3 regions of the Allobosea sp. GW823-FHT02B03 genome follow, and region 2 is predicted to be linked to each of the others. Evidence: predicted binding sites of a transcription regulator. Region 2 holds the regulator's gene; each other region holds the start of a gene.
The links. Region 2 encodes PhoB, which activates phosphate uptake and scavenging genes when phosphate is short. Its sites were predicted from a motif close to TGTCATNNANCTGTCAT; they were not measured.
Positions count from the first base shown of each region.

Region 1: the regulator PhoB is predicted to act here: its motif matches at 4,622-4,638, upstream of AC1REK_RS04465 (alpha-D-ribose 1-methylphosphonate 5-triphosphate diphosphatase).
Region 3: the regulator PhoB is predicted to act here: its motif matches at 4,959-4,975, upstream of AC1REK_RS19940 (RNA degradosome polyphosphate kinase).

Region 1 is NZ_JBXAJY010000001.1:960,569-967,970, reverse strand. It holds gene AC1REK_RS04480 (GntR family transcriptional regulator) at 1-293, shown strand, start outside; gene uxuA (mannonate dehydratase) at 349-1,545, shown strand; gene AC1REK_RS04470 (DUF1254 domain-containing protein) at 1,594-2,970, opposite strand; gene AC1REK_RS04465 (alpha-D-ribose 1-methylphosphonate 5-triphosphate diphosphatase) at 3,408-4,550, opposite strand; gene AC1REK_RS04460 (PhnD/SsuA/transferrin family substrate-binding protein) at 4,729-5,598, shown strand; gene AC1REK_RS04455 (phosphonate ABC transporter ATP-binding protein) at 5,598-6,425, shown strand; gene phnE (phosphonate ABC transporter, permease protein PhnE) at 6,422-7,228, shown strand; gene AC1REK_RS04445 (HupE/UreJ family protein) at 7,247-7,402, opposite strand, start outside.
Region 2 is NZ_JBXAJY010000006.1:436,792-444,193, reverse strand. It holds gene pstS (phosphate ABC transporter substrate-binding protein PstS) at 1-214, shown strand, start outside; gene pstC (phosphate ABC transporter permease subunit PstC) at 292-1,260, shown strand; gene pstA (phosphate ABC transporter permease PstA) at 1,274-2,179, shown strand; gene pstB (phosphate ABC transporter ATP-binding protein PstB) at 2,204-3,010, shown strand; gene phoU (phosphate signaling complex protein PhoU) at 3,052-3,774, shown strand; gene phoB (phosphate regulon transcriptional regulator PhoB) at 3,804-4,502, shown strand; gene AC1REK_RS22245 (YnfA family protein) at 4,507-4,827, opposite strand; gene AC1REK_RS22240 (NUDIX hydrolase) at 4,824-5,255, opposite strand; gene AC1REK_RS22235 (GcrA family cell cycle regulator) at 5,327-5,875, opposite strand; gene AC1REK_RS22230 (aspartate aminotransferase family protein) at 6,416-7,402, shown strand, end outside.
Region 3 is NZ_JBXAJY010000005.1:596,127-603,528, forward strand. It holds gene purM (phosphoribosylformylglycinamidine cyclo-ligase) at 1-946, opposite strand, end outside; gene AC1REK_RS19920 (CDP-alcohol phosphatidyltransferase family protein) at 1,104-1,634, shown strand; gene AC1REK_RS19925 (AI-2E family transporter) at 1,731-2,837, shown strand; gene AC1REK_RS19930 (P-loop NTPase family protein) at 2,812-3,522, shown strand; gene AC1REK_RS19935 (acyl-CoA desaturase) at 3,525-4,763, opposite strand; gene AC1REK_RS19940 (RNA degradosome polyphosphate kinase) at 5,087-7,303, shown strand; gene ppx (exopolyphosphatase) at 7,320-7,402, shown strand, end outside.

The DNA.
Region 1 (7,402 bases), on a different contig from region 2:
TCCATGCCGAGCTGTCGCGGCTCTCCGGCCATCCTTCCGTCTGGGGACTGATCGAGGGCGTCAAGGCCCAACTCGACAGAGTGCGCTGCCTGTCTCTCGAGACCGGCGGATGGTCCGACATGATCCTCTCCGAGCATCGTGAGATCGCCGCCGCGGTCAGTGCCGGCGATGAAGCCGCTGCCGAGAAGACGATGCGGGCGCATCTGCGCACCGTGTTCGACGCGATCGAGACCATCGCCCGCAACCAGGTCGACGCCTTCGCCGCCACCGGCGGCCTGAACAAGCCCGCCTGAGCGTCGGCAAAGCCAAGCCTGCAACAAGACGAAGCCTGCAAGAGGACACCCGACAATGGAACAGACCTGGCGCTGGTTCGGCCCGGACGATGTGGTGACGCTGGCCCAGGCGCGGCAGGCAGGAGCGCGCGGCATCGTCAACGCCCTGCACCAGATCCCCTACGGCGTGGTCTGGAGCGTCGAGGAGATCGAGAAGCGCAAGGCGATCATCGAGGCCGACAAGAGCCTCGGCCTGCGCTGGGCGGTCGTCGAGAGCCTGCCGATCCATGAAAGCGTCAAGATCGGCGAAGGCGATCTCGAGCCGGTCTTCGTCAACTACCGCCAGTCGATGCGCAACCTCGCCGCCTGCGGCATCGAAGTGATCTGCTACAACTTCATGCCGGTGCTGGACTGGACCCGGACCGAGCTCGCCGAGCCCCTGCCCGGCGGCGGAACGGCGTTGCGCTTCAACCTGCACGAATATGTCGTCGTCGACCATTTCATGCTGCAGCGTCCGGGCGCCGACCAGGGCCATCCGGCCGAGGTGATGGACAAGGCCAAGGCCTGGTTCGAGCGCTCCTCGGAAGCCGACCGGACCCGCCTGCTCGCCAACATCATGGCCGGGCTGCCCGGCGCCTATGATCGCTATGACGTGCCGGGACTGAAGCGCATGCTGGAGCGCTATCGCGGCATGAGCCATGAGCGCCTGCGCGCCAATCTCAAGCGCTTCCTCGAGGCGGTGATCCCGACGGCGGAAGAGGTCGGCATCCGGATGTGCATCCATCCGGACGACCCGCCGCGCCCGCTCTTCGGCCTGCCGCGGATCTGCTCGGACGAGGAGGACATCGCCTTCATCCTCGGCGCGGTGGACTCGCCCTCGAACGGGCTCACCCTATGCTCCGGCTCGCTCGGCGCCAATCCGAAGAACGACGTGCCGGCGATCGCCAGGCGCTTCGCCGACAAGATCTGGTTCGCGCATCTGCGTAATGTCGCCAAGGACCCGGACGGCTCCTTCATGGAGGCTGAGCATCTCGGCGGCGACACCGACATGGTGGCGCTGGTCGACGCGCTGATGAGCGAGCAGACTCGCCGGAAGGCCGCAGGCTGGAAGCACTGGCGCATCCCGATGCGGCCCGACCATGGCCACGAGTTGCTCGACGACGCCGGCAAGGGCTCGTTTCCGGGCTATCCGGCGGTCGGGCGGCTGCGCGGCCTTGCCGAATTGCGCGGCGTGATGACGGCGCTTTCGAGCGTGAAGGGCTACGCCGCCTGATAACCCGCGGCTGCCGGCGCGGGTCAGCGCCGGCAACCTCCTCGCCGGTTACTGTCCCACAACCTGGGGAAGCGCCTGCACGCGGGTGACCGGCGGCGGGTTCCATTTGCCGGTGAGCGCTTCCGACTTCGGCCCGTAGAGCCGCATCGTCAGGTTGAAGCCGTCCTTCGGGGCCGGAAGCCAGTTGGCCTCCTTGTCCTTGCCGGGGCTCTCGTTCTGGAAATAGAGGTCCAGCGAGCCGTCGGCATTGTATTTGAACGGCATCCAGCTGCTCACCGCGAAGCGGTTCAAGACGTTGCCGACCTGGAAGCCTTGCGGGTCGTAGAGCGTGATCGACCAGAAGGCATTGACCGGCGGGGCAGCGCCCTTCTCGAAGTGCAGCATGTATTTGTTGGCGCCGTCGAGCGGCCTGCCGGACTCGTCCGCGAGGTTGAGCGGGTAGATCGCGTCCTCGGGCAGGTTCGCGCCGAGGCCCTGCTGCGCGACAATGGCGCGCTTGAGGTAGAAGTTGCCGTAGACGCCCATCGTGTCGGTATTCATCGACCAGTTATTGGTGACGCGGGCGAGCGTCGGGAGCTTCCAGAGCATCAGCCGCTGCCCGGCTTCCGGCGCGCCTTCGAGGCCCTTCTTCACCGCGGCCGGGAGCGCCGCGAAATCGAAGCTCTGGCCCGGCACGATGCCGATGCGCTTCATTTGCGCGACGATCGGCTGGTCGGTGAGATGCGGCGGGTGCAGCTTCAGCAGCTCGGCGGCGTAGGCGAAGTACTTGTCCGCCGGCATGCTGTCGGCCTGGGTCTTCGGAGGGGTCTTCATGTCGACGCTCGGATCGATCCTCGCCTCGACCGGTTTCGGCGCCTTGCCCCAATCCGACAGCGCCGTGACCTTGTAGCCGGCCTGGATCTTGTGGACCGCCTCATAGTCCGAGGGGCCGTCCGTCTTCGTCCGCCCGATGACCCAAGTATATGGCGTCGGCGCGCTGATCCGCGACATGTCGGCCGGCACCGTTCCGGTCCAGCCGGGCGGCGTGACGAGGAAATTGCCGGCCTGCGTCCCGGTGGTGCGCCATCCCGGCGACGCGAACACATCCGACCACATGTCCAGCATCGGCAGGAGATAGAAGCGCCCGCCGGTGTCCGGCGCGGAGACGACCTGCGGCTCCTTGGTGAGATCGAGCCAGGCGACGGAATAGAGCGTGTCGAAGTTGACCCGCACCACCAGCTTCATGTCCGCCGACGGAAACGACGGAATATTGACGAACATGTTCATCGGGCCTTTGCCGAACTCCTTCCCGGCCTCGATGTTGGTGGATTGTCTCCGCGTGATGTCCATCGTGACCAGCGGATAGAAGTAGATATAGGCGTCGACGCCGATGGCCTGAGCCTCCGCCTCGGTCAACGCGGTCGGCGCGCCCTGGGCGGACGCCATCTCAGCCGGCGCAGGACACAAAAGGAGACCCAGAACAACCGCAACAACACTTCTGTTCATGCCGCAACTCCCCAATTGCCGTTTCGCTACGCTCGACATACTCGCGAGAATGGCAACAAGTTTAATTTTCGGCACCAATTCTCGCGCAGCACAGCGACCCTAACATGGACAGACACTTCGACAATTGCGATTATCCTGAACGAGCAAAGGACGACATCTACGTCATGACCTTGCGCCATACCGGCCATGGACGCTCTGGACCCGGCCACAACAGGCGATGCGCAGGTTTCTCGCAAGCAAGCCAGCTCAGCGGCGATCGCCGGCCTCCTTCCGCAGGTCGCAGACCTCACGCGATCTTGTAGAGTGGTCCCGCCGGCAAGCACGGTGGCCGACACTGCCCGGCTGATTGCAAGAGCAGCGTCGCCTGAGCCGCGCGGTCAGGCCAGAAGACGCTGATCAGCCAGATGGACCAGCCGCCCGCCGGCGATGGTCGCGACAATGCGGGGCTGCGGTTCGGGCGCGATCAGCACGAGATCGGCCCGCTTGCCGGGCGCGATGACACCGCGGTCTGTGAGGCCGAGCGCCTCGGCCGGCCCCTGCGAGACCAGCTTCCAGGCAGCTTCGAAGCTCGCCGCGCCACGCTCGGCGAGGATGAAGGGCGCGAGCGGCAGCGCGGGATAATAGTAGTCGGAGGCGAGGATGGTGCAGAATCCCTGGCGCACCATCTCCTCGGCGGCCGGGCAGCCGGTATGCGAGCCGCCGCGCACGACATTGGGCGCGCCGAAGACGATCGGCTCGCCATGGGCGGCGGCTTCGCGCGTCGTCTCCTCGTCGATCGGGAATTCGGCCACGTCGACGCCGAGCCCGCGGTACCAGCGGCGCATCTCCGGGGTCATGTCGTCATGCGAGAAGGTCGGCACCCCGGCGCCACGGGCAGCCGCTGCCAGCCGCTCGATCGAGCCGGACACCTCGTCGCGGCGACTATGGACGTTCTCGACCAGCAGCATGAAATCCTCATGCGAGAGGCCGGTGCGCTCGACCATCTTGCCGACCTTGTCCGGCCGGCTGCGTGATTTCAGCGTGCCCTCCATATGGTCGTTGAAGGCGAGAACCCCGACCCGGCCGGCGGCCAGCCAGGCGAGGATCTCCGGCTCGGCATCGAGGTTGTAGGTCTCGTGGCGTAAATGGAAGCGCGTATCGGCGCCTAGCTCGGGTCCCAGGCGCTCGATCGCCTCGACCAGGCGCCGCGCATTCTCGGCCCCGCGCAGGCCCGGTTCCCAGGACCAGGTGACGCCATGGAAGGCGGTGGTGATGCCGCTGGCGAGCAGGGCCCGGTCGGCGTCGCGCAAGGCGAGCTCGATGTCGAAGGAAACGCCCGGGCGCGGCATGATGTGACGCTCGAAGGCATCGCCATGACAGTCGACGAGGCCGGGCAGGACGAGCAGGCCGGTGGCATCGAGGCGCAGGACATTGTCCGGCAGCGGCGCATCGGCAACGGCGATCATGCCGTCGCGCACGGCGAGATCGGCCGTTTCGAAGGCTCCGGCCAGTACCCGGCCGCCTGAGATCTGTAGCGCCACCGCATCCGCTCCTTGTCACCGGCGCCCGGATCACTCGCGCCGCTTCGGGCGAAGGCGCATGCGACCGGCAGATGACAGCGGCATGACGGCACGGGCGTCATCCAGCCGTCGCGCCACCGTCACCCCAGCGTCGCATGGGCTGTTTAGCGCCGCCTTCGAACCCCGAGGGAGGACGCCCATGCTGAAGAAGCTGGCTTATGCATTCATCGCGGCCGCTGCCGCCTTCGTGTCTCCGGCCGCGCAGGCGCAGGAGACGATCCGTTTCGCCGTGACCGATGTCGACGGGCTGGAATCGCTGCAGCGCGAGTTCGGGCCGTTCAAGGCCGCCTTCGAGAAGCTCTCCGGGCTGAAGATGCAGTTCTTCGCGGTCTCCGGCCGCACCGCGGCGGTCGAGGCCATGGCGGCCGACCAGATCGATTTCGTGCTGACCGGCCCGGCCGAATACGTGGTCTTCAAGGCGCGCACCGGCGCGGTGCCCGTCGTCGGCTGGCAGCGTCCCGACTATTTCTCGCAGGTCGCCGTGCTCGCGAACGGCCCAATCAAGACGGTCGCCGATCTCAAGGGCAAGACCATCTCCTTCGGCGAGATCGGCTCGACCTCGCAGCATCTCGGCCCGGCCCAGGCGCTCGCCGATTTCGGCCTGAAGTACAATGTCGACTACAAGCCGATCTTCGTGAAGCGCAATGTCGCCGCCGAAGCGATGAAGCGCGGCGACATCGCCGCCATCGGCCTGAACCTCGGCCACCTCAACAGCATCCGCAAATCCGACCCGAAGACCGGCTTCGCGGTCGTCGCCCGCGGCCGCGACCTGCCGAACGACGTGATGATCGCCAGCCCGAAGGTTAAGCCGGAGGTGCTCGCCAAGGTCCGCAAGACCTTCCTCGACAATGGCCAGGAGCTGATGAAGGCCGTCGTCTCCGAGACCGACGACAACAAGAAGTTCGTCGGCGGCGTCTTCCTGCCGGAGATCAAGGACAGCGACTACGACTATGTCCGCTCGATCTACCAGACCATCGGCATCACCGAGTTCAACAAGTTCATCGAGTGATGCCGCAGAGCGCGCAGACATTGCCGACGGCGGACGCAGCAGCGCCCGTCGTCGCCATCTCCGGCCTCGCCAAGAGTTTTGGCACGCGCCGGATCATCGGCGGGCTCGACCTCGCCATCCCGCAGGGTGAGGCCCTGGCGCTGATCGGCGCCAACGGCACCGGCAAGTCGACCCTGCTGCGCATGATCGTGCGGCTCGCCGAGGCGGATGCCGGCACGATCTCGGTGCTGGGCGAGACGGTCGGCAGCCTGCGCGGCGCGGCGCTGAAGCGCTTCCGGGCCCGGGTCGGCGTCGTCTTCCAGAAGCACAACCTGGTTTCGCGGCTGAGCGCGCTGAGCAATGTCGTGCATGGCGTGCAGTCGCGCCGCTCCGGCCCGCGTACCTGGACGCAGGCCCTGGCCCCGGCCGAGATCCGCGACGAGGCGATGGCCTGCCTCGCCGCCGTAGGCCTCGCCGACAAGGCGATGCAGCGCGCGGATTCGCTTTCCGGCGGCCAGTCGCAGCGCGTCGCGATCGCCCGCATGCTGATGCAGCGGCCGCAGATCGTGCTCGCCGACGAGCCCGATGCCAGCCTCGATCCGCGCGCCGGGCGCGAGGTGATGGAGTTGCTGTTCCGGCTGACCCGGGACAAGGGGCTCACCCTCGTCTTCGTCTCGCACCACATGGCGCACGCGCTGCGCTTCGCCGATCGCATCGTAGGCCTCGGCAATGGCGGGATCGCGCTGGACCGGCGCGCCCTGCACTGCAACGAGGCGGAGCTCGCCGCCTTCTTCGAGGAGCCGGCCGAAGCGGAGCCGGCGGCGCAACCTGTTCCGGTGTTCGCATGAGCCTGCAATCCACTCCGCACGGCCTCCATGCCGGCGACCGCTTCGCGCGGCCGAGCGCCGCCGCCTTCATGGGCTGGTTCCTGGCGCTGGCACTGCTGGTCTGGTCGTTCAGCGGCTCCGAGCTCTCGGCCGAGAAGCTCGTGCGCGGCCTGCCCTATATGGGCAACATCCTCTCGCGGATGTTCCCGCCCGACCTCGCCCGGCTCGACAGCATCCTCGCCTCGCTGGCGACGACCTTTCAGATGGCGGTCTCGGGCTGCGTGCTCGGATTGATCCTGAGCTTTCCGCTCGCCGTGCTCGCGGCGGAAGGCCTGTCGCCGCACCCCATCATCCGTGTACTGACGCGCGGGCTGATCGCCCTGTTCCGCACCGTGCCGGACCTGATCTGGGCGCTGTTCTTCGTGATCGCGGTGGGCCTCGGCCCAGCTGCCGGCGTGCTGGCGCTGATGGTCGACACGATCGGCTATGCCGGGCGCTTCTTCGCCGAGGCGATGGAAGAGACCGACAAGGGCCCGCGCGAGGCGCTCTCGACCATCGGCGCGAACCGGACCGGACTGATCTTCTCGGCGGTGGTGCCGAACGCGATGCCGTCCTTCATCGCGACCTCGCTGTTCTGCGTCGAGAAGGCGACGCGTGCCTCGGTCGTGCTCGGGCTGGTCGGCGCCGGCGGCATCGGCGTCGAGCTCAAGGTCGCCTTCGACCTGTTCGACTACGACACGGCGCTGACCATCATCCTCGCGATCTTCGCGCTGGTCGTCGCGGTCGAGCAGATCGGTGGCTATCTCCGGCGCCGGATCATCTGAGGGACTGGCTGCCGGCCTTCAGCCGGCCAGAATGGCGACGCCGGCAAGGACCAGCCCGCCGCCCGCGACACGCGCCAGGACAGGAGCATGCTGCGCGAGTCGGACTGCGAGGACGAGGCCGGCGCCGTGCAGCGCGGCCGTGGCGATGATGAAGCCGACGGCATAGGCGAAGCC
Region 2 (7,402 bases):
GCCGATCACTTCCGCCACCTTCCTGCTGATCCATGCCAAGCCGGAGAAGCCGGAAGAGACCCAGGCGGCGCTGAAGTTCGTCGACTGGGCCTACAAGAGCGGCGACCAGCTGGCGCTCGACCTCGACTACGTGCCGCTGCCGGCGAACGTCAAGGACCAGGTCCGCAACGCCTGGAAGGGCGTCACCGATCCGGCCGGCAAGCCGATCTTCTGATCGCCCTGCGACCACGCTAAAGGAAGGGGCCGGTTCCGGCCCCTTCGACCCGCCTGAAACCGACTGGAGTTTCTTCGATGGCTGCCGTGACTGACCAGATGGCATCGGGATTGCCCGCCATCCGCAGGACCCCGAAAGGCACCTTCGACCTCGTCTTCCGCAATGCCAGCTTCCTGGCGGCGCTGTTCGTGCTGGTTCTGCTCGCCGGGATCATCGGCGCCATGGTGGCCGGCGGCTGGCCGGCCTTCCGCGAATTCGGCTTCAGCTTCCTCACCTCGAGCGTCTGGGACACCCAGAACGATCAGTACGGCGCCTTCCCGGCGATCGTCGGCACCTTGTCGACCGCGCTGATCGCCCTCGTCGTCGGCGTCCCGCTCTCGCTCGGCATCGCCGTCTTCCTGACGCAGCTCGCCCCGCCCTGGTTCAAGCGGCCGGTCTCGACCGCGATCGAGCTGCTCGCCGCCGTGCCCTCGATCATCTACGGCATGTGGGGGCTCTTCGTCTTCGTGCCGCTCTTTGCGGCCTATGTGCAGATCCCGCTCTCGAACATCGTCGAGGGCATGCCGATCGTCGGCACCATCCTGTACTCGCGCTCGCCCTCGGGCCTGGGCATCCTGACCGCCGGCATCATCCTGGCGTTCATGATCATCCCGTTCATCGCCTCGATCACCCGCGACATGCTCGAGCAGATCCCCTCGGTGCTGCGCGAGAGCGCCTACGGCATCGGCGCGACGACCTGGGAGGTCGTCCGCCACGTGCTGGTGCCGCAGGCCGGCGTCTCGATCATCGGCGCGATCATGCTCGGCCTCGGCCGCGCGCTCGGCGAGACCATGGCCGTGACCTTCGTCGTCGGCAACGCCAACCGGCTCTCGGCCTCGGTGATGGACCCCGGCTCGACCATCGCCTCGCGCATCGCCAACGAGTTCAACGAGGCGCTCGGCCTGCAGCTCCACGCGCTGATCGCGCTCGGCTGCATCCTGTTCTTCGTCACCTTCGTCGTCCTCGTCATCGCGCGCATCCTGGTCGCGCGCGTCAAGTCGTTCTGAGGAAGCGCAAGCCATGAACTCGACGCCTCCTTCCGCCTCCGCCGCGCCTGCGATGGTGATGACCCCTGAAGTCCCGTGGGGCCGCGTGCGCCCGGCGCGCCGCAATGCCGACCGGCTGATGAAGATCATCGCCACGGCGTTCACCCTCGTCGCCATCACCGTGCTGTTCTGGATCCTCGGCATGCTGGTGGTGAAGGGCATTGGCGGCCTCTCGGCCGGCACCTTCACGCAGATCACGCCCGGCCCCGGCTCCGAGGGCGGCGGCCTCGCCAACGCCATCGTGGGCTCTGCCGTGCTGACCTTCCTCGGCATCGCGCTGGCGACGCCGATCGGCGTGCTCGCCGGCACCTATCTCGCCGAATACGGCCGCGGCTCGAAGCTCGCCAACCTGATCCGCTTCATCAACGACATCCTGCTCTCGGCGCCCTCGATCCTGATCGGCCTGTTCGTCTACGTCATCCTGGTCGAGCCCTTCCGCGGCTATTCCGGCTGGGCTGGTGGCGTCGCGCTCGGCATCATCGCGATCCCGGTCATCGTGCGCACCACCGAGGATATGCTGCGCCTCGTCCCGGCGCCGCTGCGCGAGGCTGGCTCGGCCCTCGGCGCCCCGCCTTCGGTGGTGATCACCGCGATCACCTGGCGGGCGGCGAAGTCCGGCATGGTCACCGGCATCCTGCTGGCGCTGGCGCGCATTGCCGGCGAGACCGCGCCGCTGCTCTTCACCGCGCTGAACAACAATTTCTGGTTCTCGCCGACGCTGGTCGGCGGCGTCTCCAACCTGCCCGTGACGATCTATCAGTTCGCCTCGGCCCCTTACGAGAACTGGCAGCAGCTCGCCTGGGCCGGTTCGCTGATCATCACCGTCTCGATCCTTTTGCTCTCGCTTATCGCCCGGCGCATCGTGCGCGGCGGCAAGTGAGCACCACGCCCGATCGGAAGGAACATGTCGATGCTCTCGACCCTGGAACTCAGCCCGCAGGTCCTCGACGCCCAGGCGCCGATCCGGATCGCGGTGAAGAACCTCGATTTCTACTATGGCGAGCACAAGGCGCTGAAGAACGTCAATCTCAGCTTCCGTGACCGCCATGTCACCGCGCTGATCGGCCCCTCCGGCTGCGGCAAGTCGACCCTGCTGCGCATCTTCAACCGGATCTACTCGCTCTATCCGGAGCAGCGCGCCACCGGCGAGGTGCTGCTCGACGGCCGCAACGTCATCTCCAACGATGTCGACGTCAACGAGCTGCGCTCGCGCATCGGCATGGTCTTCCAGAAGCCGACGCCGTTCCCGATGTCGATCTACGACAATGTCGCCTTCGGCATCCGTCTCTACGAGAAGCCGCCGAAGTCGGAGCTCGACGACCGCGTCGAGGGTGCGCTGCGCCGCTCCGCTCTCTGGGACGAGGTCAAGGACAAGCTGAAGAGCTCCGGCATGGGCCTCTCCGGCGGCCAACAGCAGCGCCTCTGCATCGCCCGCACCATCGCCCAGAAGCCCGAGGTCATCCTGTTCGACGAACCGACCTCGGCGCTCGATCCGATCTCGACCGGCAAGATCGAGGACCTGCTGGAGCAGCTGAAGAGCGACTTCACCATCGTCATCGTCACCCACAACATGCAGCAGGCGGCGCGCGTCTCGCAGTACACCGCCTTCATGTATCTCGGCGAGGTCGTCGAGTTCGACGCGACCAACACCATCTTCATGAACCCCAACAAGAAGCAGACGCAGGACTACGTCACCGGCCGCTTCGGCTGACGCCCGCAAGTCCGCTCGCTCCCGCCACAGGATCCGCCCCGATGTCCGATCATATCGTCCGTTCCTATGATGCCGACCTCGAAGGGCTGCGCCGCAGCCTGGCCGAGATGGGCGGCATGTCCGAGCGCATGCTCGGCGATTCCACCGTGGCGCTGGTGCGCCGCGACACCGCGCTGGCGCAGAAGGTCATCACCGCCGACCAGCGGCTCGACAACCTCCAGCGCGATGTCGAGGAAAAAGCGGTGCTGACCATCGCCCGCCGCCAGCCGCTCGCCAACGATCTGCGCGAGCTGATCTCGGCGATCCGCATCGCTGCCGACATCGAGCGCGTCGGCGATCTCGCGAAGAACATCGCCAAGCGTGCGGTCGCGATCTCCGGCCAGTTCTCGCCGCCGCACCGCGCCGTGGTCGGGCTCGAGCATATGAGCCGCCTGGTGCAGGCTCAGCTCAAGGATGTGCTCGACGCCTATGCCGCCAGCAACGAGCAGAAGGCGATGGAGGTCTGGCGCCGCGACGACGAGATCGACGCGCTCTACACCTCGCTCTTCCGCGAGCTCCTGACCTATATGATGGAAGATCCGCGCAACATCACCTTCTGCACGCATCTCCTGTTCTGCGCCAAGAACGTCGAGCGCATCGGCGACCACACCACCAATATCGCCGAGACGATCCACTACCTGATCACCGGCCAGTCGGTGGAAGAGAGCCGTCCCAAGCTCGACACCACCAACATCCTGGTCGACCTGCCCGCAGCCAATGGCTGAGCGGACGGGCGCCTGAGCGGAGGCCGGACATGCCTGCACGCATCCTGATCGTCGAGGACGAGGAGCCGCTGACCCTGCTGCTCCGCTACAATCTCGAGGCCGAGGGCTTCGAGGTCGACAGCGTCGCGCGCGGCGACGATGCCGAGCTGCATCTGCGCGATCATACGCCCGATCTCGTCCTGCTCGACTGGATGCTGCCCGGCCTTTCCGGCATCGAGCTCTGCAGGCGGCTGCGCGCCCGGCGCGACACCGAGCGCGTGCCGATCATCATGCTGACGGCGCGCGGCGAGGAGACCGAGCGGGTGCGCGGCCTCGCCACCGGCGCCGACGATTATGTCGTCAAGCCGTTCTCGCTGCCGGAGCTGATCGCCCGCATCCAGGCGCTGCTGCGCCGGGTCAAGCCCGGCCATGTCGTCGGCATGCTGACGGCCGGCGATCTCGAGCTCGACCGGACGACACGGCGGGTGCGCCGCGGCGGCGCCGAGCTGCATCTCGGCCCGACCGAGTTCCGCCTGCTCGAATTCCTGATGCAGGCCCCAGGCCGGGTCTATTCGCGGGCCCAGCTGCTCGACGCCGTCTGGGGGCGCGACGTCTATATCGATGAGCGCACCGTCGACGTTCATGTCGGGCGCCTGCGCAAGGCGATCACCCCCGACGACGCCAAGGATCCGCTGCGCACCGTGCGCGGCGCCGGCTACGCCTTCGACGAGACCTTCGCCCGCGGCTGAGGCTTCAGCGCGGCGCGGCGACGATCACCGCCGCGCCCGCGAGACACAGCACCGCCCCAGCCAGATCGAAGCGATCCGGCGGGACCTTCTCGACCAGCCACATCCAGCCCAGCGACGCGACGATGTAGACCCCGCCATAGGCGGCAAAGGCGCGCCCGGCGGCGGCGCTGTCGATCAGCGTCAGGAGCCAGGCGAAGAGCGCCAGGGCGAGGAGCCCCGGCAGCAGCCACCAGGCCGATTTGCCGAGCTTGAGCCAGGCCCAGAAGGTGAAGCAGCCGGCGATTTCGGCCAGCGCGGCCCCCAGATAGATCGCGAAACCGGTCATGGCGCTTCGGCCAGCCGGGCAAAGACCGGGCGGTAGGCTTCCGAGGCCAGCGGCGACAGAGCGCTGGCATCGGCGAAGGCGAACCAGCGGATCTCGCTATGCTCGTCATTGGCGATAGTTGGATCGCCGCCATCCCAGCCTGTGACGCTGAACAGATGCCACAGGGCCGGCGAGACGCCGTCGCTCTCCGTCGTCTCGATCGTGGTGAAGTGCGCGAATGTGGTCGGCGTGATGCCGATCTCCTCCTGCAATTCGCGGATCAGGGCCTGATCGGCCGTTTCGCCGGGCTCGACATGCCCGCCGATCGTGTCCCAGCAGGATGGCCGGTTCCGGCGATGCGATGCCCTCAGCCCGAGCAGGACGCGTCCGCCCCGGATCGGCAGGGCGCAGGCATATTCGACAGGGCCCGCGGTTTCGTCGGCGCGCATCGGCGTCTCTCCCACCAATAGAAAAGCCGGCCCGAAGGCCGGCTTTGATGGCTCGATCGGCTCCTGCCGGATCAGGCGCGCACCTTGCGGTCGCGGCGCCGATCCGTTGCCGGCTGGTAGGCGATGCGGGCGTGATAGCCGCAATAGGGCATGCCGGTCAGCGAGCGGCCGCCGCAGAAGCGGAACTCAGGCGAGGTCGGGTCGCCCATCGGCCAGCGGCACATGTATTCGCGCAGGTCCATGATGGTGACGCGCTCGGAGAACGGGATCACCACCTCCTCGGCGGGAGCCGGGACGTGCTCGGCTTCCGGCTCCGCCTCGATCTCCGGGACGAATTGCGGGGCGAGCGCGGTGTTGCCGCGGGTCATGCCGCCACCGCCCGCAGCCGGGCTGGCCATCGGATGCGCCGGCGGACGGGTCGCGGGTTTGCGCGGGCGCGGCGCGGCCGAGCCGGGATTCTTGGCGCGGCCCGAAAGGCCGAGACGGTGGACCTTGCCGATGACAGCATTGCGGGTGACGTTGCCGAGTTCGCCGGCGATCTGGCTGGCGCTCAGGCCGTCATTCCAGAGCTTCTTGAGCAGTTCGACGCGTTCGTCGGTCCAGGCTCCAGCTTCGCTCATCGATTTCACCTGTCTTCGTCATGCCTTGCCGATAGCGGGCGAGGCATAGGGAAAGATCATGGCGGAATCCGATATCGGCAGCGTCCGTCGGAGAACGGAAACCGCTACGCTCGGAACTGACGATACTGGAGACGCCGCACGAGATGTCGTATCTGACAAAGGGGACCATACAAGATGGCTTGACTCGCCCACAAGAGTCGCCGAATCGGAAATCGGCTTTTCCCCAGACAAACCTTCGATCCCGCAGCCGGGTGAGTCTATTTGGCAACGCTGCGGGGCCGGGCCGGAATTGACAGTGCCGGACCGCTTTTGCATAGTCTTCTCAATGCGGCCGCCCTTGGGGCGGCGCTTATGTTTTGAGCGATCCGGACTTTCGAGCGATGCGGCTGACGGCGCGACGAGAAAACGGGAAAGGCCTGCGACGATAACGTCGCCGCGGGGTCGCATCGTGCTGGCAGATTGCCGCCGCGCCCCGAACTACCGCTTCACACCCCGGCGCCCAGCGCTTTCCGTTACGTTCCGTCGCGAGGACCTCGCTCCATGAGCTCCGCTTCCGTTTCCGCCAATTCCTCCGTTCTGCTGCCGACCTATGCGCGCGCACCCGTCGCCTTCGAGCGCGGCGAAGGCGCCTGGGCGATCACCGCCGACGGCCAGCGCTATCTCGATTTCGGCGCCGGCATCGCCGTCAATGCGCTCGGCCACGCCCATCCGCATCTGGTTAAGGCGCTGACCGAGCAGGCCCAGCGCATCTGGCACACCTCCAACCTGTACAGCATGCCGGATGGCGAGAAGCTCGCCCGCCGGCTCTGCGAGGCGACCTTCGCCGAGCGCGTCTTCTTCACCAATTCGGGCGCCGAGGCGAACGAGTGCGCGATCAAGATGGCGCGGAAATATCACGCCGCGCAGGGCCATCCCGAGCGCTACCGCATCGTCACCTTCGAAGGCGCCTTCCATGGCCGCACGCTGGCGACCATCGCCGCCGGCGGCCAGCAGAAGTACATTGACGGCTTCGGCCCCAAGGTCGACGGCTTCGACCAGGTGCCCTTCGATGACGAGAAGGCGCTGCGGGCTGCGATCACGCCCGAGACGGCGGCGCTGATGATCGAGCCGATCCAGGGCGAGGGCGGCCTGCGCTCGGTGCCGATGCGCTTCCTCAAGCTGCTGCGCGAGCTCTGCGACGAGCACGGCCTGCTCCTGATCTTCGACGAGATCCAGACCGGCGTCGGCCGCACCGGAAAATTCTTCGCCTATGAGCATAACGGCGTCGCGCCCGACATCATGGCGATCGCCAAGGGCATTGGCGGGGGCTTCCCGATGGGCGCCTGCCTCGCCACCGAGGCGGCCGCGGCCGGCATGGTTCTCGGCACGCATGGCACGACCTTCGGCGGCAATCCGCTGGCCATGGCGGTCGGCAATGCCGTGCTCGACGTCATCCTCGAGCCCGGCTTCATCGAGCGTGTCGCCCAGGTCAGCCTGCGGCTGAAGCAGTCGCTGGCCGAGCTCAAGGACAAGCATCCCGACGTGATC
Region 3 (7,402 bases), on a different contig from region 2:
CCGAGGCGACCACGATCATGCCGATGCCGCAGTTGAAGGTGCGCAGCATCTCGCGCTCGGCGACGCCGCCGACCTTGGCGAGCCAGCCGAAGACCGGCGGCACCGGGATCGCGGCGAGATCGAGCGAGACGCCGAGATCGTCGGGCAAGACGCGCGGGATATTGTCGGGGAAGCCGCCGCCGGTGATGTGCGCCAGCGCCTTGATCCCCGGCGCCGCCTTAAGCGCCTGCAGCAGCGGCTTCACATAGATCCGCGTAGGCGTCAGCAGCGCTTCGGCGAGGCTCTGCCCGGGCGCGAAGGGGGCGGAGGCCTCCCAGGCGAGGCCGGAGAGCGCGACGATGCGCCGGACCAGCGAATAGCCATTGGAGTGGACGCCGGAGGAGGGCAGGCCGAGCACGACGTCGCCCGCGACCAGATCGGCGCGCGGCAGCAGCGAGCCGCGCTCGGCGGCGCCGACGGCGAAGCCGGCAAGGTCGTAATCCTTGTCGGCATACATGCCCGGCATCTCGGCGGTCTCGCCGCCGATCAGGGCGCAGCCGGCCTGACGGCAGCCTTCGGCGATGCCGCGCACGATCTCGACGCCCGCTTGCGGGTCGAGCTTGCCGGTGGCGTAATAGTCGAGGAAGAGCAGCGGTTCGGCGCCCTGCACGACGAGATCGTTGACGCACATCGCGACGAGGTCGATGCCGATGGTCGAATGCCGGCCGCTCTCGATCGCGATCTTCACCTTGGTGCCGACGCCGTCATTGGCGGCGACCAGGATCGGGTCGCTGAACCCCGCCGCCTTCAGGTCGAACAGGCCGCCGAACCCGCCGATCTCGGCATCCGCGCCCGGCCGCCGGGTCGAACGCACCAGAGGCTTGATCGCATCGACCATGGCATTGCCGGCATCGATGTCGACGCCCGCCTGCGCATAGGTCAGCCCGTTGCCGCCTGTCTTGGTCATGAAACCGCGCTCCTTGCTGTGCGGGGAGCGATAGGCAAGGGCGGCCCCGCTGGCAAGCCGGCAGCGGCTCTTCCACGAAAGCGTTTCGCAGTTGTCCAGCACATGCATTAGCCTTCAGTCGTAGTTCTCGCGACGAATCCTGGCCACGATCCCGGCGATGACGCTTCCGAACCTGATCACCATCGGCCGTCTGATCCTCGTCCCCCTGGTGATCGTGATGATCATCAACGAGCGCTGGCTGGCTGCCTTCCTGCTCTTCGTCGCGGCCGGGATTTCCGATGCGGTCGACGGCTTCATCGCCAAACGCTTCGACATGGGAAGCGAACTCGGCGCCTATCTCGACCCGATCGCCGACAAGGCGCTGATCGTCTCGATCTACATCACCCTCGCCATGGTCGGGGCGATCCCGGCCTGGCTCGTCATCCTGGTCGTCTCGCGCGACATCATGATCGTCACGGCGGTGATCCTGTCCTGGTTGATGGAGAAGCCGCTCGAGATCGCGCCCTTCGCCGTCAGCAAGCTCAACACGGCTGCGCAGCTTATCTTCGCCGCGCTGATGCTGGGCTCGCGCGCCTTCGGGCTCGATCTCGGCCCTGCGATCCCGGTCGCTCAGCTCGCCGTGGCGCTCTTGACGGTCGGTTCGATGGCGGCCTACCTCGCCTTCTGGCTGCGCCATATGGCGGCCTGAGCTTGGAACCTCGCCGATGCGCTCCTATTCTCTAGGACGCCCGGCCGGCCTCCCGGGCCCTGCGGACAGTGCGTAACGGCGAGTTCAGGACAGCGGATGAGTCTTCAGCGTCAACTCGCCTTCTGGGCCCTCACACTCGCGGTTTTCGTGCTTGCGCTGCTCCTGTTGCGCGACGTGCTCCTGCCGTTCATAGCCGCGCTCGCGCTGGCCTATCTGCTCGATCCGCTCGCCGACCGGCTGGAGCGGTTCGGCATGCGCCGCCTGACCGCGACCATCGTCATCCTGTGCGTCTTCCTGCTGTTCTTCGTGCTGGCGCTCGTGCTGCTGCTGCCGCTGCTGAGCCAGCAGCTTGCCGGCCTCGTGACGCGCCTGCCTGAAGTCGCCGCCAAGCTGCAGGCGCTGGTCATGGAGCGCGGCGCGCCTCTGATCGAGCGCTTCGGCGGGGCCAAGCTCGCCGAGGATGCCCAGAGCCAGCTCGGCAATTTCGTCGGCGAGGCGACCAAATGGGTCGGCGGCCTTCTGCAATCGCTCTGGTCGGGCGGCACCGCGATCATCGGTGTCTTCTCGCTGCTGGTGCTGACGCCGGTCATCGCCTTCTATCTGCTCGCCGACTGGGATCGCATGGTCGAGACCGTCGATGGCTGGCTGCCGCGCGATCATCGCGACACGATCCGCGGTCTGCTGCACGAGATGGACACCGCCATCGCCGGCTTCCTGCGCGGGCAGGCGCTGGTCTGCCTGCTGCTCGGGCTGTTCTACGCCGTCGGGCTCTCGCTGCTCGGGGTGAACTTCGGCGCCCTGATCGGCATCATCTCCGGCTTCCTCTCCTTCATCCCCTATGTCGGCTCGCTGACCGGCCTCGTTCTCTCCGTCGGTGTCGCGACCGTGCAGTTCTGGCCGGACTGGACGATGCCGCTGGCGACGCTCGCCGTCTTCGCCGCCGGTCAGTTCTTCGAAGGCAACATCCTGCAGCCCAAGCTGGTCGGTGACTCCATCGGCGTCCACCCGGTCTGGCTGATGTTCGCGCTGCTCGCCTTCGGCTCGCTCTTCGGCTTCGTCGGCCTGCTGCTCGCGGTGCCGTTGGCGGCGATCATCGGCGTCTTGATGCGCTTCGCCCTGCGCCAATATCTCGCCAGCAATCTCTATCATGGCGCTGCCCCCAAGGCCGCAGCCAAGCATGTCGACCGTCATGCCGGGAACTGAGCCGCCGCGCCGGCCGCGCCAGCTCGCCTTCGACCTGCCGGTCGACAGCCGGCACGGCGTCGAGGATTTTCTCGTCGGCCCCTCCAACGAGCAGGCCTATGGGCTGGTCGAGAGCTGGCCCGCCTGGCCGGATGCCTGGCTGCGCCTTGTCGGGCCCGAGGGCTCGGGCAAGACGCATCTTGCCGCGATCTGGGCGGCCCGTGCCCATGCCTGGACCTTGCAGGCCAGCGAGATCGACGAGGCCAAGGTGCCGCATCTCGCCTCCGGCGGGGCGCTGGTCATCGAGGATTGCGATGCCGGCCGGCTCGACGAGCGGGCGCTGTTCCATCTGCTCAACGCCATCAAGGCGCGCGGCGGCTTTGCCCTGCTGACGGCGCGTACACCCCCCGATCAATGGGGGCTTGGTGTGCCGGACCTGCTCTCGCGTCTGCGGCTCGCCCCTGCAGCCGAGATCGCGGCCCCCGATGATGCGCTGCTGCGGGCGTTGCTGGTCAAGCTCTTCGTCGACCGGCAATTGATCGTCGACACCAGCACCATCGAGGCGCTGGCGCTCCGCATGGAGCGCTCCTTCGCAGCGGCCCGCGACCTCGTCGACGCCATCGACCGGCTCTCGCTCGAACGCGGCCGGCGCGTCACCCGCGCCATGGCGAACGAAGTCGCGGCCAGCCTGTTCGACGCCGACTAGGTTCAGGCCTTGGCGGCTGCTGGCGTCGCCACTAGCCGGGCATGGATCGCCTCGAGCAGCATGTCGTGCGCACGCGCGGCGATGGCGTCGAGCGACGGTGTCTTGACGAACATGGCCGCCGCCTTCTCCGTCAGTTCCTCGCGGGTCGGCAGCGTCGGCATATGCCATTGCGCCATCGCCTCATGGGCCTGGAGCTGGATGGCGTGCAGCCGCTCGCCGGCGCGGCTCTGCATCGCGGCGAGCGCCTCGCGCAGCTCAGGCAGGGTCAGGGTCGGCAGGGCGGGCAGATGCATCTCCGGCAGGCCGGGCGCGTTGGCATAGGCATCGCGCAGACCCTGGACGATCCGCTCGACCGGCACGGAGGCGGCGAGGCGCTCGGCCGAGCGCTCGATGACGCGCGGGGGCAGGGCCTGCGAGCGGTCGATTACGGCCTGTGGCGGCGCCTTCAGATCCCAGACCAGACGAAGCTTCGACAGGCCGAGGATCAGGTAATAGGTCGGGTCCCACTGCCACCAGCGGAAACCCTGGCGCACGCTGTACTGATAGGCATGGTGGTTGTTGTGCCAGCCTTCGCCCATGGTGATGATCGCCAGCCACCAATTGTTCCGACTCTCGTCGCCGGTGACGTAGTGCTTGTCGCCATGCACATGGGCGAGCGAGTTGATGCAGAACGTGCCGTGGTAGACCAGCACGGTCGAGATGAAGAAGCCGACGAACAGACCCGACCAGCCATCGATGGCGAAGCAGGCGAGGGCAAGCAGGATCGCCGGCGCGAGTTCGAAGCGGTGCAGCAGCTGAAGCTCGGGGAAGCGGGTGAGGTCGGTGACGGTCGAGCCGTCGAACTCGTGGTGCTGGCGGCTGAAGATCCAGCCGACATGCGAATAGAAGAACGAGCTCTGCACCGGCGAGTGCACGTCGTGCTCGGTGTCGGCGAAGCGATGATGATGCCGGTGCTTCGAGGCCCACCAGATCACGCTCTTTTGCGCGGTCGACTGGGCGAGGAAGGCGAGGACGAACTGGCCGATGCGGCTGGTCTTGTAGGAGCGATGCGAGAAGTAGCGGTGATAGCCGGCCGTGACGGCGAACATGCGCAGCCAGTAAAGCCCGAAGCAGAGCCAGAGCGAGGTCGCGGTCACGCCGCTCCAGAGCGCGCCGAAGCAGGCTAGATGCGCCAGGATGAACGGCACTGCCGAGGGGTAGACGATGTCGTCATGGTCGTGGGCTGAAGAGAGTTCTGACAAGATCGTTCTCTGGAAATGTCTGGCGCGGCATGCGGGATTCGCATGCGACCAAACAGGAGAGCGGGTTTGAGCGCAAGGTTCCTGAGCCCTCATGGCGACAATTGCGGCAGCGGGCCGCACGGCATGCGCGGCCGTCATAGGAAAAGGGCTGGAACACGCCCGCCGCGAACATTGCTCATGGCGCTGGACCTCGAATGTCATCGAAGCGTTACGCTAGGATGCCTTGAGGGTGAGTGGGCCGATGGTCGGCCGACGGCAAACCGACACAGACGACAGCTACAGGATTGGCAGTGACACGAGCGGCAGCGGCGAAGGCGAGGCGAATGAACCAGGATCTGGCCGAAGCGGCGGCTTCGAGGGCAGCGACGCCGGCACCGGAGGCCACGGTGCTCACTGTGGACCATGAGCTGCGCCAATCGCCGCAGCGCTTCATGAATCGCGAACTGTCCTGGCTGCAGTTCAACCGCCGGGTGATGGAGGAAGCCTCCAACCGCAACCATCCGCTGCTGGAGCAGCTGCGCTTCCTCTCGATCTCGGCCAACAATCTCGACGAGTTCTTCATGGTCCGGGTCTCCGGACTGCGGGAGCAGCTCAAGGCCGGCGTGGTGACGCCGAGCCAGGACGGGCTGAGCCCGGCCGAGCAGCTCGTCGCATTAGGCGCGGCGGTGTCCGACCTGACCCGCGACCAGCAGACGCGCTGGGTCGAGCTCAGGCAGGACCTGCAGGACAACCGGATCATCCTCCTGAAGGCTGCCGATATCGGCCCGCAGGAGCGTGTCTGGCTCGAGGATCGCTTCCTGCACTATGTCTTCCCGGTGCTGACGCCGCTGGCGATCGACCCCGCCCACCCTTTCCCGTTCATTCCGAATCTCGGCTTCAGCTTGGCGCTGGCTCTGGAGCGCATCAGCGACGGGCGCGCTCTCGACGCGCTGATCCGCGTCCCCGGCAAGATCGACCGCTTCATCGAGGTGCCTGATCTGGCGCGCGATGGCGTGCAGCGCTTCATCATGCTCGAGGACCTGGTCTCGCTGTTCATCGGCAAGCTCTTCCCGGGCTATGAGATCAAGGGCACTGGCTCCTTCCGCATCATTCGCGACTCCGACCTCGACATCGAGGAGGAGGCTGAGGATCTGGTCCGCGTCTTCGAGAGCATGCTGAAGCAGCGCCGCCGCGGCGTCGTCATCCGCCTCGAGCTGCATGCCGACACGCCGGACCACCTGCGCCAGCTGATCGTGCGCGAACTCAGGGTCGATCCTGACGAGATCGTGATCGTCGACGGGATGATCGGCCTGAACGAGCTCTCGCAGCTCGTCGGGGTCGACCGGCCGGACCTGAAGTTCAAGCCCTATAATGCCCGCTTCCCCGAGCGGATTCGCGAGCATGGCGGCGACTGCTTCGCCGCGATCCGCCAGAAGGACCTGATCGTCCACCACCCCTATGAGAGCTTCGACGTCGTCGTGCAGTTCCTGCAGCAGGCGGCGCGCGACCCCAATGTCGTGGCGATCAAGCAGACGCTCTACCGGACGTCCTCCAACTCGCCGATCGTCCAGGCGCTCGCCGAGGCGGCCGAGGCCGGCAAGTCCGTGACGGCGCTGGTCGAGCTCAAGGCGCGCTTCGACGAGGAAGCCAATATCCGCTGGGCCAAGGACCTCGAGCGCGCCGGCGTGCAGGTCGTCTACGGCTTCATCGAGCTCAAGACGCACGCCAAGCTCTCGATGGTGGTCCGCCGCGAGGCAGGCCAGCTCGTGACCTACTGCCATATCGCGACCGGCAACTACCACCCGATCACGGCGCGCATCTACACCGACGTCTCCTTCTTCACGGCCGATCCGGTGATGGCGCAGGACGTGGCGCGGATCTTCAACTTCATCACCGGCTATGCCGAACCGGCTGAGCTCGAGCGCATGGCGGTCTCGCCGGTCAACCTGAAGAAGCGGCTGCTCGACGACATCGCCGAGGAGATCGAGCATGTGAAGGCCGGCCGCAAGGGCGCGATCTGGGGCAAATGCAACTCGCTGGTCGACCCCGAGATCATCGACGCGCTCTATGACGCCAGCCAGGCCGGCGTTCAGATTGATTTCGTCGTTCGCGGCATCTGCTGCCTGCGACCCGGTGTCCCAGGCCTTTCCGACAATATCCGGGTCAAGTCGATCGTCGGGCGCTTCCTTGAGCATACCCGTGTCTATGCCTTCGGCGCCGGGCACGGCATGCCGTCGCCCAAGGCGAAGCTCTACATTTCCTCGGCCGATCTGATGCCGCGCAACCTGGACCGCCGTGTGGAGGCGCTGACGCCGATCCTCAACCCCACCGTGCACCAGCAGCTGCTCGAGCAGATCATGCTGGCCAATTTTCTCGACAACGAACAGAGCTGGACCATCTTGCCCGATGGCGGCTCGCGACGCATTGTCCCGCCGTCGGCCGAAGAGTCGTTCAACGCCCACAAGTACTTTATGACGAATCCGAGCCTGTCCGGTCGTGGAAAATCACTCTCCAGTTCAAGTCCTCGCAGCCTTTCCCGCCGTTCCGGCAAGAAGGCCTGAGCAGGCGCAAGGGCGTTTGAGCCTGGGTGATACCGTCGCCATCATCGATATCGGTTCGAACTCGGTCCGCCTCGTCGTCTATGAGAACCTGTCCCGGGC